Regions from separate parts of the Pseudoalteromonas sp. SWN29 genome, predicted to be linked through region 3. Evidence: predicted binding sites of a transcription regulator. Region 3 holds the regulator's gene; each other region holds the start of a gene.
What was found. Region 3 encodes LexA, which represses DNA repair genes until DNA is damaged. Its sites were predicted from a motif close to TACTGTATNNNNATACAGTA; they were not measured.
Positions count from the first base shown of each region.

Region 1 (3,217 bases), on a different contig from region 3:
TACTGTGCCGTCAGACTTTACTTGTGTGTAATCACGTACGCGGCGCAATAAGCGGTTAGCTATACGCGGTGTGCCGCGCGAGCGTTGTGCAATTTCGGTTGCGCCGTCGTCGCACATTTCTAAACCAAGATAATGTGCAGAGCGCCCTACTATATGTGATAAATCCTCTACTGAATAAAACTCTAATCGCTGCACAATACCAAAACGGTCACGTAGTGGCGATGTAAGTGAGCCTGCTCGCGTGGTTGCACCTATGAGTGTAAATGCTGGTAAATCTAATTTAATAGAACGCGCAGCTGGGCCTTCACCAATCATTATATCAAGCTGGTAGTCTTCCATCGCTGGGTAGAGTATTTCTTCAACTTGCGGGCTTAGTCTGTGTATTTCATCAATAAACAGTACGTCGCCTTCTTCTAAATTAGTAAGTAGTGCGGCTAAATCGCCCGCTTTTTCAAGTACTGGGCCTGATGTTGTTTTAATGCTTACGTGTAATTCGTTGGCCACAATGTTTGCAAGCGTGGTTTTACCAAGCCCTGGAGGGCCAAATATTAATAAATGATCGAGCGCTTCACCACGGGTTCGAGCAGCTTCAATAAAAATTTCCATTTGCTGCTTAACATGAGGCTGGCCTCTGTAATCGGCTAAAAGTTTAGGCCTTATTGCACGATCTATAGAGTCTTCATTTGTTTTTTCAGTCGCATCAATTAAGCGATCCGCTTCAATCATGGGTTACTCACAACATTGATTTTAAAGATTCTCTAATAAGAACCTCAGTAGACATATCGGGTTTGCTTATCGATTTTACTGCTTTTTGAGCTTGTGGCAATTTATAACCTAATGCAAGCAGTGCCGATACGGCATCATCGGCTGCGTTATTAGCTATTGTCGCATCGCTCATTGGCTCTATTACTGCGCTGTCGCTAAATGGCGTAAATAAATCATTGCCCCAATCTTTTAATCTGTCTTTCATTTCGAGTACTAAACGCTCGGCTGTTTTTTTACCTACACCCGGTAATTTAACAAGCGATGTTGAGTCTTCGTTATTCACACAACTCACAAATTGCTTAGCCGACATACCCGACAAAATAGCTAAACCAAGTTTTGGTCCTACGCCATTTGCTTTTAATAGCTCTCTAAATAAGGCACGCTCAACTTTATTATTAAAACCAAATAATAACTGAGCATCTTCGCGCACTACAAAGTGAGTGTAAACAATCGCGTTTTCACCAATTTTTGGTAAATCGTAAAAACAGGTCATTGGCATTTGTACTTCGTAACCTACACCACTTACTTCGAGTAAGATTTCTGGTGGCTGTTTTTCGACTAAAATACCATTTAAGCGGCCTATCATAGTTATTTCCTTAAACGTCCTCTAACGGTTTTGCTTGCGCTACCCGCTAGTTTAATTAAATTTTGTTCTGAATGGGCATGGCAAATAGCAATAGCCAGTGCATCAGCTGCATCGGCTTGTGGTGTACCGGGTAGTTTTAAAATATTTTTTACCATGTGTTGCACTTGTGTTTTATCTGCGCCACCGTTTCCTACTACCGCTTGCTTAATTTGCCTTGCTGAATACTCAAATACGGGTAAGTCGGCCATTGCAGCGCCCACAATAGCTGCGCCTCTAGCTTGGCCTAGTTTTAAAGCAGAATCGGGGTTATGCGCCATAAATACTTTTTCAATGGCAAAGGTTTCTGGCGAAAACTGCTCAATAAGCTGTGTAATGCCTTGGTAAATCATTTTAAGCCTAACCGGAAAAGGATGATCGGCTAACTTAATACAGCCACTGCCTAAGTATGTAAATTTAGAACCTTGGTGGGCAACAACGCCATATCCGGTCAAACGTGAACCAGGATCGATCCCTAAAATAATGGCCAAACTTGCATTCTCATTATTGTTATTTTTAAATTACGCTAATAATGCCAGAGCACTGTATAAATTACCAGTACAAAGAAAACAAAAATGCCCACATGTTAGGTGGGCATTTAAAGGAGCATGTTAGTTTAAGCTTACCCTAGGGCACGCACTAATCCTTGAGTGTTTTGTTTAAGTGTTCGGGCAATCATTAAATAGCCTAAACCGGCTACAAATACGCCGCCCGCTACCGGCCCAATAATCCATATATGCGGGTGTAGCTTACCGGCTAAATCAAACATTTGTTGCTGCACAATTAAAAGCGCTATATCACTAAAAAATGCGGCAACTAAACCGGCTAAACCACCGAGTAATAAAAACTCATACAGGGTCGCGTTTTTAATTAATCGGCTTTTAGCACCAAGTGTTCTAAGTATTACAATTTCTTGCATACGTTCACCCAAGCTAGCTTGCACTTGCGATATAAGTACAAGCGCCCCACACAGCACAACAATAGCCAGTACAAACCCAATAGCGAGTGATACTTGCGAAATAGTTGTTTGTATTTGCTTAACAAAGTTGTCAATGTCAATGGCTGTAATAGTTGGGTAAGTGCGCAATAACTGGCTAAAGTCACGCTTTTGCTCTGGGTTTATGCGTACCGACGAAATATACGTTGCAGGAAAATCTGCAAGTACATCGGGGCTTAAAATAATAAAAAAGTTAGGTTTAAGCGTGGCCCAATTAACTTTACGAACACTGGTAATTTTAGCGTCGAACGACTGCGAACCAATTAAAAATGTAAGCGTATCGCCTATTTCAACATCTAAACGCTCGAGCATCGACTCCTCTACTGAGGCTTCGGCTGTTGCATTTTCACCAAACCACGCGCCTTGTGTTACTTCATTTTGGTCAGGCACATCTTTAAGCCATGTAAGGTTTAGCTCACGGCCAATACCTGCACGTGCTTCTTCGTCTTTTTTCTCGTTGTCTTGCAGCGATACAGAACGCGCAACCAACTCGCCGTTTACCGCATTTACGCGCCCACGAATAGTTGGATAAAACTCCGATACCTGAATATCTTTTTGTGCCAAATATTCATTAATTGGCCCAAGCTCATTTTGCGTTATATTAACTAAAAATGCATTAGGCGCATCGTTTGGTAGTTGCGATTGCCAATCAGATATCATATCGTTTTTAAGTACCACTAAAAACAGCAGTAATTTAATCGCTAACGAAAAACTAATTAACTGTACCGCGTTCACATTTGCACGTTTTTGAATAGACGCAATTGCAAGCGACCAACTATTACCCGGTTTTAAGCCAAGCTTTCGGCCGCCACCAAATATTAATTTAGATACTA
Region 1 is NZ_JADYXE010000038.1:13,211-16,427, reverse strand. It holds gene ruvB (Holliday junction branch migration DNA helicase RuvB) at 1-726, opposite strand, end outside; gene ruvA (Holliday junction branch migration protein RuvA) at 734-1,351, opposite strand; gene ruvC (crossover junction endodeoxyribonuclease RuvC) at 1,354-1,878, opposite strand; gene I6F53_RS14470 (ABC transporter permease) at 2,010-3,217, opposite strand, start outside.
Region 1: a site for LexA is predicted at 1,929-1,948, ahead of ruvC (crossover junction endodeoxyribonuclease RuvC). Genes of this name have one in related genera too.

Region 2 (3,217 bases), on a different contig from region 3:
ACTAACGTACCTGAAGTATCAAAAAGATCGACAAACAAGAAGGCAAAAATAACACTCAACATTGAAATATCAAAAGCTGCGGCAAAATCTAGCTGCATAAAAGTAGGCATTATTGATGGTGGCATAGCCATAACACCGTGATATTCAACAAGCCCAAAACTTAGGGCAATACCAGTCACTAATAAAATACTAATAAGTACGCCACTTTTAAAATCGCGGTATAAAAGCGCAGCTATTACAAAGAAGCTTAATATAGCCAATAACGGCCCTGGAGAAGTAATGTCGCCCAACTGCACTAATGTTGCTGGGCTTGAGACAATAATGCCTGCATTTTTAAGCGCAATTAATGCTAAAAAAGCACCTATACCCGTTGCGATAGCTCGCTTGAGCACCAGAGGTATGGCATTAATAATCCACTCTCTGACTTTAAATAAACTTAAAAATAAAAATATACAACCCGACATAAATACAGCCCCTAACGCGGCTTGCCAGGTATAACCCATTCCTAATACGACACCATAAGTAAAAAAAGCATTTAGTCCCATACCAGGTGCTAATGCTAATGGATAATTAGCCCACAAACCCATTATGAAACAGCCTATTGCAGCTGCTATACATGTTGCTGCAAATGCAGCCCCTTGATCCATCCCTGTTTCAGCAAGCATAGCCGGGTTTACAAATACAATGTATACCATAGTTATAAAGGTAGTTAGGCCAGCAACGCACTCGCGTTTAACTGTTGAATTATTTTCGCTCAGTTTAAATAAGGCTTCAAACATAATAAACTTGTGATAGTAAAAAGTGGCGGGATTTTAACATAAAAATTATCTTTTACAGGACATTTTACCTTGCTATATACTAAACTATTAAAGTAATTAAAATAATAAATTAACCAATATGCTTAAAACAACACCTTGCGAGCAAGACTTAGCGCAACAACTAGATAATATTTTAGGTTTTGTGACTCAACCTGAAAATACTTCTGTGCCTATTGATAATAAAAAAAATGAGCAAAGTACTTTAAATAAAGCCCTATATTATTTAAAAAATAATCAACCCCCATTAGCAGCAAAATGGATGCGCCTTGCTGCAATGGCAGGAAACCAAAGAGCACAGTTTTATTTAGGTTTATTTTTTGTGAAAGGTGAAGGCGTGCCACAAAGTGTATTTCATGCTGTAGCTTGGTTAAGCTTGGCAAGTAGTCAGGGATACGCCCCTGCCACTGCAGCGGTTACAGATATACGTAAGCATATTGAAACTAAGCGATTTAAAGATGCCCAATGTTATGCAGCAAGTTTGTACGAACAAATCCATCAACTCCAGTTTTCTCAGATGATCCCTCGCACGAGTGAAAACACATAGGCTAACTATGAAAAAAGTACTGTATACAGTGTTTGAAAGTACTGTATATGGTTACAAAGACAATTCTATACAGTATAAAACCCGAAAATTAAGACATTACTCAAAAATTTATTTTTAGAATACCTTCTCAAAAACAACCCTATAACAAGCTGATTAATAAAGAATTATAAATTTAAAAAATAAAAACAATGATCAAAAGCTGAATAACTGTACAAATAAATAGCATAAAAGGCTTGCACGAAAACACTGTATAAACTACTGTATATGAATACTGTATAAAAACCCAGTGAGTGAAATTATGTTACAGACTATTACCGTAAGAACAGTTAAAAGTTACCAACAAGATGAGCAAAGCGATTGCGTAAATTTGATTCAGATTGAAGATGAAATTTCAGCGACCTTTGAGCTTTTAAAAGTATTACATCAGTACAATAGTTCTAATGCTTGGACGTTATTAATTGCTCCAGACCATGTACCGAGTAAAGCTTTACTTGACTCATGCTCTATTGATACAAGTAAACTCTTAGTAATTAGGCAAAAACACCTAGTAAATTTAGAGTATGTATTAAACTCTGCATTACATAACGGAAATTTTGCAGCGGTAATTACCTGGACCGATATAGTTAATAACCAATTACTTACTAATCTATCGTTCGATTTGAGTAAAACGAATACAAAACTATACTGTTTTACTAAAAATGCTCAAACAACAGAGATACCACTCGCCCAACAAGCTTGTTAAACTAATGTTTTAGACTCTGTATTATTATTATGACCTCACTCAATACCACATTATGTTTTTGCAGCAGTGGGCACGATTATGCCAATTGCTGCGAGCCGCTTCACTTATCTGTTAAGCAAGCTGACACTCCAGAACAACTTATGCGCTCACGATTTAGTGCCTATGTTATTAAAAATGCAAAATATGTTTATCAGACCTACGCAAAAGAAAAACAAGCTGAAAACCCGGTTAAAGAAATCAATGATTTTGCTAACAGTTGTCGATTTATCAATCTTGATGTAATTAGCTCAAGCCATGATGAAGATACTGGCAATGTAGAATTTAAAGCCCAATATTTTTATCAAAACTTATTTTGTGAACTTCACGAAAAATCGCAGTTTATTAAAGAAGATTCCAAATGGCGTTATTTAGATGGTGCTATATACCCAGTTGAAGATATTAAAGTGGGCAGAAATGATGATTGCCCGTGCGGTAGTAATAAAAAATATAAAAAATGTCATAGCGTGTAATAATTTTATTTGATTACCTATAAAGTGTTTTTAAGTATCACGAGCTTTATTCGCTAGCTCAGCTTAAAAACACACTTTGTTACGCCCTTGCATTTTAGACTCATACATTTTTTCGTCTGCGATCTGTAACGTATTTTTATTACTTTCGTAAGGTTGTAATGTTGAGCCGCCAATACTAATGGTAACAAACCCGTACTCTGAATATTTATGAAGAATTTTTAAGTCGATTATATTTTTTTTGATTTTATCGGCAACACAAATTGCACCTTCAGTGCTTGTATGAGGTAAAACAACTACAAACTCTTCGCCGCCATAACGCGCTACAAAATCTGTTGGCCTTTGCAAACTATTAGTAATAGTTTGTGCAACAAGGTTTAATACCGTATCACCTTGCACATGACCATAAATATCGTTGTATTGCTTAAAGTAATCTATATCGATAAGTAGTAGCGCATAATCGACTTTTTCTCGTAAGGCACTTCGCTCCATTTTACTAAAGTGTGCATCAAAATAGCGCCGATTAAACACTTTAGTTAAATCATCTAAAAATACTTTTTGATTGAGTAAGTCGTGCTGTAATTTTAATGTTATATGTGCACGAACT
Region 2 is NZ_JADYXE010000070.1:1,996-5,212, reverse strand. It holds gene I6F53_RS18775 (NCS2 family permease) at 1-779, opposite strand, end outside; gene I6F53_RS18770 (tetratricopeptide repeat protein) at 898-1,362, shown strand; gene I6F53_RS18765 (SulA-like leucine-rich domain-containing protein) at 1,661-2,104, shown strand; gene I6F53_RS18760 (YchJ family protein) at 2,134-2,613, shown strand; gene I6F53_RS18755 (diguanylate cyclase) at 2,677-3,217, opposite strand, start outside.
Region 2: a site for LexA is predicted at 1,619-1,638, ahead of I6F53_RS18765 (SulA-like leucine-rich domain-containing protein). Genes of this name have one in related genera too.

Region 3 (3,217 bases):
CAATAAGCAAGTGGGCTTTAGCATTAGCAGTAATTTGTACTTTTGTAGGTGGCTCAAAAGGCCTTCCTGTAAGGGCATTAAAGCTTTGCTGCTCGGTATTACTAATAACGGTAATAAGAGGTGTAGTTAAAAAACCTTCAAATAATATTTGTGTTGGGTTAGCGACTTGCGACGTAATATTATCAAGTGATGTTGGGTAGTCGGCTTGTGTAAATGATTTACTAAGTACTTTTGTTGCTAGATGTTTGCCGTGTACTTTATCAAGTGGAATTGCGCTCATAACTAAGCCACCTAGCAACCATGCTAAAATTTGTAGTGCTAATAAATAACCTAACCATTTATGTAACTTGCGCGCATGTTTAAATATTTTTTTATTCATGTTTTAGTCTTATTATTTTTAGAAGTTAGTTTATTACATTAATGGGATTAGTTACTGCGACATTTTGTCGCAGTTTAAACTATAGCTTACTGTAATCATTTAAAAATAAAAAAGATTACACTTAAATTCCTAACATGACTTATTTGTCTAATTGAGCTGGATGTTTGATATCCAGCTAGCTTTAAATGCTAAAAAATACTTAAAAGCTGCGAAATATCCATATAAAGTGGTTAATAGGGCATAGTTGATTTGGTATAACGGTAAAACTGCGTTAAAGTTTGCAATGAAATTATTAGAGGATAAATACGAAACGATGTCGGAAATTCAATTTTTAAATGTAGATCTTGAGCTTGAATCAAAGCAAGATATTAGTTTGCTAGTGGCAGATTTGAAGAAAGTCGCGACGATTTTACATTATGACAAAGACGAATACCGTCAATTAGCGCGTATTGAAGCTACAGGTGAAGTTAGCACGCCTGATAAAGCAATAAACCATATATGTGAACTTATTGAATCGTGTTCGCGTAACGCGCTAAAGCAATGGTTAGGTTGTTCACGTAGAACGTTTGATATTGGCTTTGAATCAGGCACATCTCCTAAGTGCTTTAACCAAGCCTTAGATGCAGATACATTATTACGTATATCTGCGATTGGTGCGGGTATGGAAATTACAATTTACCCAATCGAAAAGTAACTATCTTCGCTCTACGACTGCTGCGGTCATTTTTGATACGCAGCACAGCTCATTGCGGCTATTTGTAATTTTTATTTCCCATACTGAACTACGTTTGCCAATATGAAATGCTCTTGCCGTGGCAGTTAAAGTACCATTGCGAGATGCTTTTAAATGGCTTGCGCTAATTTCCTGCCCTACACAGTAAAATTTTGTGAAATCGACAACAAAGTTAGCAGCATAACTCGCTACTGTTTCGGCAAGTACAACATTAGCACCACCGTGAACCATTCCCATTGGGTTATGATGCTCAGGTATGGCAGGCATAGTTGCAACTAAGTAATCATCACCAATTTCTGTGATTTCTATCCCCATAGTTTTCATCAGCGTACCTTGACCATTAATACCTTCATCTAGCTGTTTGCAAAACTCTAAAGTAATAGGTTGATACCAAATACTCATAACGACTCCTTTGCCTTTTTAATCATTTTTAAACTTAGCTTTAGTTATATCCCTAAAATGTACACAAGTGAAATTACTTTGGCTATTTTAAGACATAATTTAAATTTGCGATTTTTATTTAACTGTATATACTCACAGTTAAATGTACTGTATGGAAAACCAGTTGTATGCGACCATTAACGAACCGCCAAGCTCAAATACTCGAACTAATTAAAGTTTTTATTAAAGACACTGGTATGCCTCCTACACGTGCTGAAATAGCGCAAACACTAGGTTTTAAAAGTGCCAATGCTGCAGAAGAACATTTAAAAGCACTTGCTAAAAAAGGCGCAATTAAAATGAAACCAGGTGCAAGCCGTGGTATTCAATTAATTGAAGAAGAAGAGCCTGAACAATTAGGTTTACCACTTATAGGGCGTGTTGCTGCTGGTTCACCTATTTTGGCGCAAGAGCACGTTGAAAGTCACTGTAAAATCGATCCATTAATGTTTAAACCCGCCGCCGATTTTTTACTACGCGTTAATGGTATGAGCATGAAGGATATTGGTATTATGGATGGCGATTTACTTGCTGTACATCGTACTCAAACCGCTGAAAACGGACAAGTTGTTGTTGCGCGCCTAGACGAAGACGTAACTGTAAAACGTCTTGAGAAAGCGGGTCGTAAAGTGTTACTTCATGCTGAAAACGACGATTTTGAATCTATTGAAGTAGACCTTGAGAATGAGTCTTTTAACATTGAAGGCCTAGCTGTTGGCGTAATAAGAAATGCCGATTGGATGTAGTTTTTAGATTGCTTTAAACAATCAATTTATTAATGCGCACTTTTTAGTGCGCATTTTTGTTTTAAAATTCGTACTAAAAATATAGCTTAAACAGCGAACTAATTATTTAAGCTGTAAACTTTTTTGAACTCATACTCCCCCCCTCCCTAAAGCGTTAAACCCCTTTGTTTTGCTCGTTTTTTGAACTTTTAGTTGTCTAGTTGATTGCTGGTTTTTTATTAATTACTTAATATCACCTGGTTGTTTTTTATACTAAAGCTTGCTTGTTGCTCATTTTTTAGCTAATTATTAGTGTGCTGAACTAACAATAACTCACAGCTTTTCAGTTTTGAGAACACACAATATACAAACTCTTTGTTGGGGCAGCGATACCAGTCAAAAAAACAAGATTGGTTAAATAATAAAAATAACGAATTGGCGTTTAAGCCGTATGCCTCTTCGCACTCGCAATAGCATCAAAGGAGCCGTCACATGGGTAAACTGACCTCTACCTTGTGGCTTGTATTGATTGTTTTTCCGCAGCATGTTTTGGCTAACAGCCAGTACAATATGCGCAAAGGCGTAACCGATATAAGCAATAATGTATATCAGCTGCACATGACCATATTTATAATATGTTGTGTGATTGGGGTGATAGTGTTCGCAATTATGTTTTGGGCACTGATTCATCACCGTAAATCTAAAGGGGCTGTACCTGCCCAATTTCACGAAAGCACTAAAGTAGAAATACTTTGGACAGCTATTCCATTCGTTATTTTAATTGCTATGGCAGTACCAGCCACTAAAACCCTAATTGCAATGGAAGATGCCAGCAAAGCTGATCTCACTATTAAAATTACAGGTTCGCAATGGAAATGGCACTATGAATATATGGGCGAAGACGTCGCATTTTATTCTATTTTATCCACCCCTCAAGAC
Region 3 is NZ_JADYXE010000018.1:14,150-17,366, forward strand. It holds gene I6F53_RS08705 (hypothetical protein) at 1-379, opposite strand, end outside; gene I6F53_RS08710 (hypothetical protein) at 693-1,073, shown strand; gene I6F53_RS08715 (PaaI family thioesterase) at 1,074-1,514, opposite strand; gene lexA (transcriptional repressor LexA) at 1,682-2,299, shown strand; gene coxB (cytochrome c oxidase subunit II) at 2,771-3,217, shown strand, end outside.

Region 4 (3,217 bases), on a different contig from region 3:
TCGAGGTAAAATAGTAGCAGCCATTCCTGTATCCTGCATATTTAAAGCAATACCAGTAGGTATTAATTTTGTCTCACCCGGTAAAACTTGTAAAATATCATCAATACAAGCTCTAAGATCTATAGCAGCAGAGCCATCTGTAGCATACTCTGGCATAGGAATTTCAGTACCGACTTTAGGATTTACAATTTTTAATTCAACTTTTTTCATTTTAAATTTTCTACTCTAAATAAATTTATAAAAATAATATAGATAATATAACTTAACGACCAGTCGTAAACTCATGCCAAGAATCAATTAAATCAATAAAATCTTCAAAACCACAACCACTGCTTAAACCATTTTCTTCAAGTGCTAAATCGTCATCTTGATACGCGATTAGGTCTTCACTATCTTGATGAAGTGCATGGGCTTCAAATAATGCTTCGTCTTTCGTTAGGATTAAATCTATTTCTTGACCCTTTAGCGTTAGCGGCTCATAGCTTGAACTCACCGATGTAATAAGCGCTTGCACCATGGCTACTTTTTCTTTGCCTATTTCTTCGTTTAGCCAGCGACCAATAATGGCATGTTCGCTACTTATTTTAATACGTAACCCGCTAATAGGATCGCGAATAAATTGATATTCCATAGGGTTTGCCTGTAAATCTTTCATTGCGTAATTATATACGTAAACGCCCGTAAACCACAGGACATATAAAGCAAAATAGCGCCACAAGGGCGCTATTTTAATAAACTTTAAAGCCGTTAACTTCGCGATCTATAACGCGCAGCATCAATAATCGACCATAAGTAAATAATAGGCACAAGTACAAAGCCTACAAGCACATAAACTAGTGCGTAACTTATTATAATAGCGAGTGCAAAAAATATAGCGGCTAAAATACGCCCCTGTACTAACTGACCTAAACCAGGAAAAAATATATTACATATTGCTGCAATTACGTTACCGCCAGAACCTTGATCTGCCATACTAACCTCTGTATTTATTTAATTTTATAATTATTTACTTACACACTTTATGCCAATTTATTAAAGCTTACAAATCAAATAGTTAAATTAGTCTAGATTTAAGGAGTTAGTAAATTTTGCTAAATTTAGGTCAAATTAGCAATTTCTGTTATGCGTTTGCACTTTTCCGCTTGTTTAAATAAGTAGCAAGTCACTCGTTTTGAACACTATTTTATAAATAGCTGTTTATAAAAACAGTATTTTATTTAGCCTAACAAAAACACCTGTTATACTGCCCACAATATTGATTAAAAAGGCGTAACGATGGACGTTTCACAATTACTCGATGGCTTAAATGACAAACAACGCGATGCCGTTGCAGCCCCACTACAAAACATGCTGGTATTAGCAGGTGCTGGGTCTGGTAAAACACGAGTGTTAGTTCATCGTATTGCGTGGCTTATGCAAGTTGAGCAAGCCTCTGCTTACAGTATTTTTGCAGTTACCTTTACTAATAAAGCAGCTAAAGAAATGCGTAGCCGCGTTGAAGAAACACTAAAAGCCCCTGTAGGTGGTATGTGGATTGGTACGTTCCATGGTTTATCGCATCGTATTTTACGTGCTCATCACCGTGAAGCTAACTTACCAGAAGCCTTTCAAATTTTAGACTCTGACGATCAGCTTCGGATGATCAAGCGCTTATTAAAATCGATGAATATTGATGATAAAAAATGGCCTGCTAAACAATTTGGCTGGTACATAAGCGCCAAAAAAGATGAAGCACTTCGCCCTAAAGATATTCAAGCATACGATATTAATGAGCAAATGATGCTGCGTGTTTACGCCGCCTATCAAGAGGCCTGCGATCGCGCAGGCTTAGTAGACTTTGCTGAAATATTACTACGTAGCTACGAAGTATTAAAAAATAACCCTACGTTACTACGCCATTATCAGCAACGCTTTGCCCATATGCTAGTAGATGAGTTTCAAGATACAAATACCATTCAATATGCGTGGTTAAAATTACTTGCTGGCGATACAAATAGCATTATGATTGTAGGCGACGATGACCAAAGCATTTACGGTTGGCGTGGTGCTAAAATCGAAAACATTAAACGTTTTTTAACTGACTTCAGCGCAGAAACCATTCGTCTGGAGCAAAACTACCGTTCAACTGCAACTATTTTGAAAGCGTCTAACGCATTAATTCAAAATAACTCAGAACGTATGGGTAAAAGCTTGTGGACCGACGGTAACGATGGCGAGCCAATCTCTATTTATGCAGCATTTAATGAGTTAGACGAAGCCCGCTTTGTAAGTAGCAAATTACGAAGCTGGTTAAATGCAGGTAATGCGCTGCAAGATGCAGCAATTTTATACCGTAGTAACGCGCAATCTCGTGTACTCGAGGAAGCCATGCTGCAAGAAGGCTTAAAATACCGTATTTATGGTGGTATGCGATTCTTCGAACGACAAGAAATTAAAGATGCGTTGTCGTACTTACGCCTAGTCGGTAATCGTCAAGACGATGCCGCATTTGAGCGTGTAATTAATACGCCAGCACGCGGTATTGGCGACAAAACATTGAGCCATATACGCGACTGTGCACGAGCAGAATCGTTACCGCTTTGGTATGCCGCAAAAGCAATTGTAGAACAACAGCATTTATCTGGCCGTGCCTCTGGCGCAGTAAGTAAGTTTGTAGAGCTCGTTGAACAAATAGAAGATAAAATTAGCGATCTAACTTTACATGAGCAAGCCAAGTACACAATTCAAACCTCAGGCTTGATGGCAATGTACCAAGCTGAAAAAGGCGAAAAAGGCCGTGCTCGCGTAGAAAACTTAGAAGAGCTAATTAGCGCATGTGACCAGTACGAACTTCCTGAAGACGAAGAATACAGCTCGCCTTTACAAGGTTTTTTAGCACATACCTCACTTGAGTCAGGTGAAGGGCAAGCAGAAGAGCACGAAGACGCCGTACAAATGATGACGCTTCACTCAGCTAAAGGCTTAGAGTTTCCGTTAGTGTTTATGGTAGGCGTAGAAGAAGGCATGTTCCCTTCTCAGCAAAGTAACGAAGAGTCTGGCCGTTTAGAAGAAGAGCGCCGCCTTTGTTATGTAGGCATGACACGAGCAATGGATAAGTTATACATTAGCCATGCTGAGAGTCGCCGCTTATACGGGCAAGAAAAATACCATAGCCCATCACGCTTTTTACGCGAAATCCCTGAGGACTGCGTTGAGGAAATCCGTATTAAAACACAGG
Region 4 is NZ_JADYXE010000075.1:3,317-6,533, reverse strand. It holds gene dut (dUTP diphosphatase) at 1-210, opposite strand, end outside; gene I6F53_RS19120 (YacL family protein) at 263-631, opposite strand; gene I6F53_RS19115 (hypothetical protein) at 748-972, opposite strand; gene uvrD (DNA helicase II) at 1,276-3,217, shown strand, end outside.
Region 4: a site for LexA is predicted at 1,192-1,211, ahead of uvrD (DNA helicase II). Genes of this name have one in related genera too.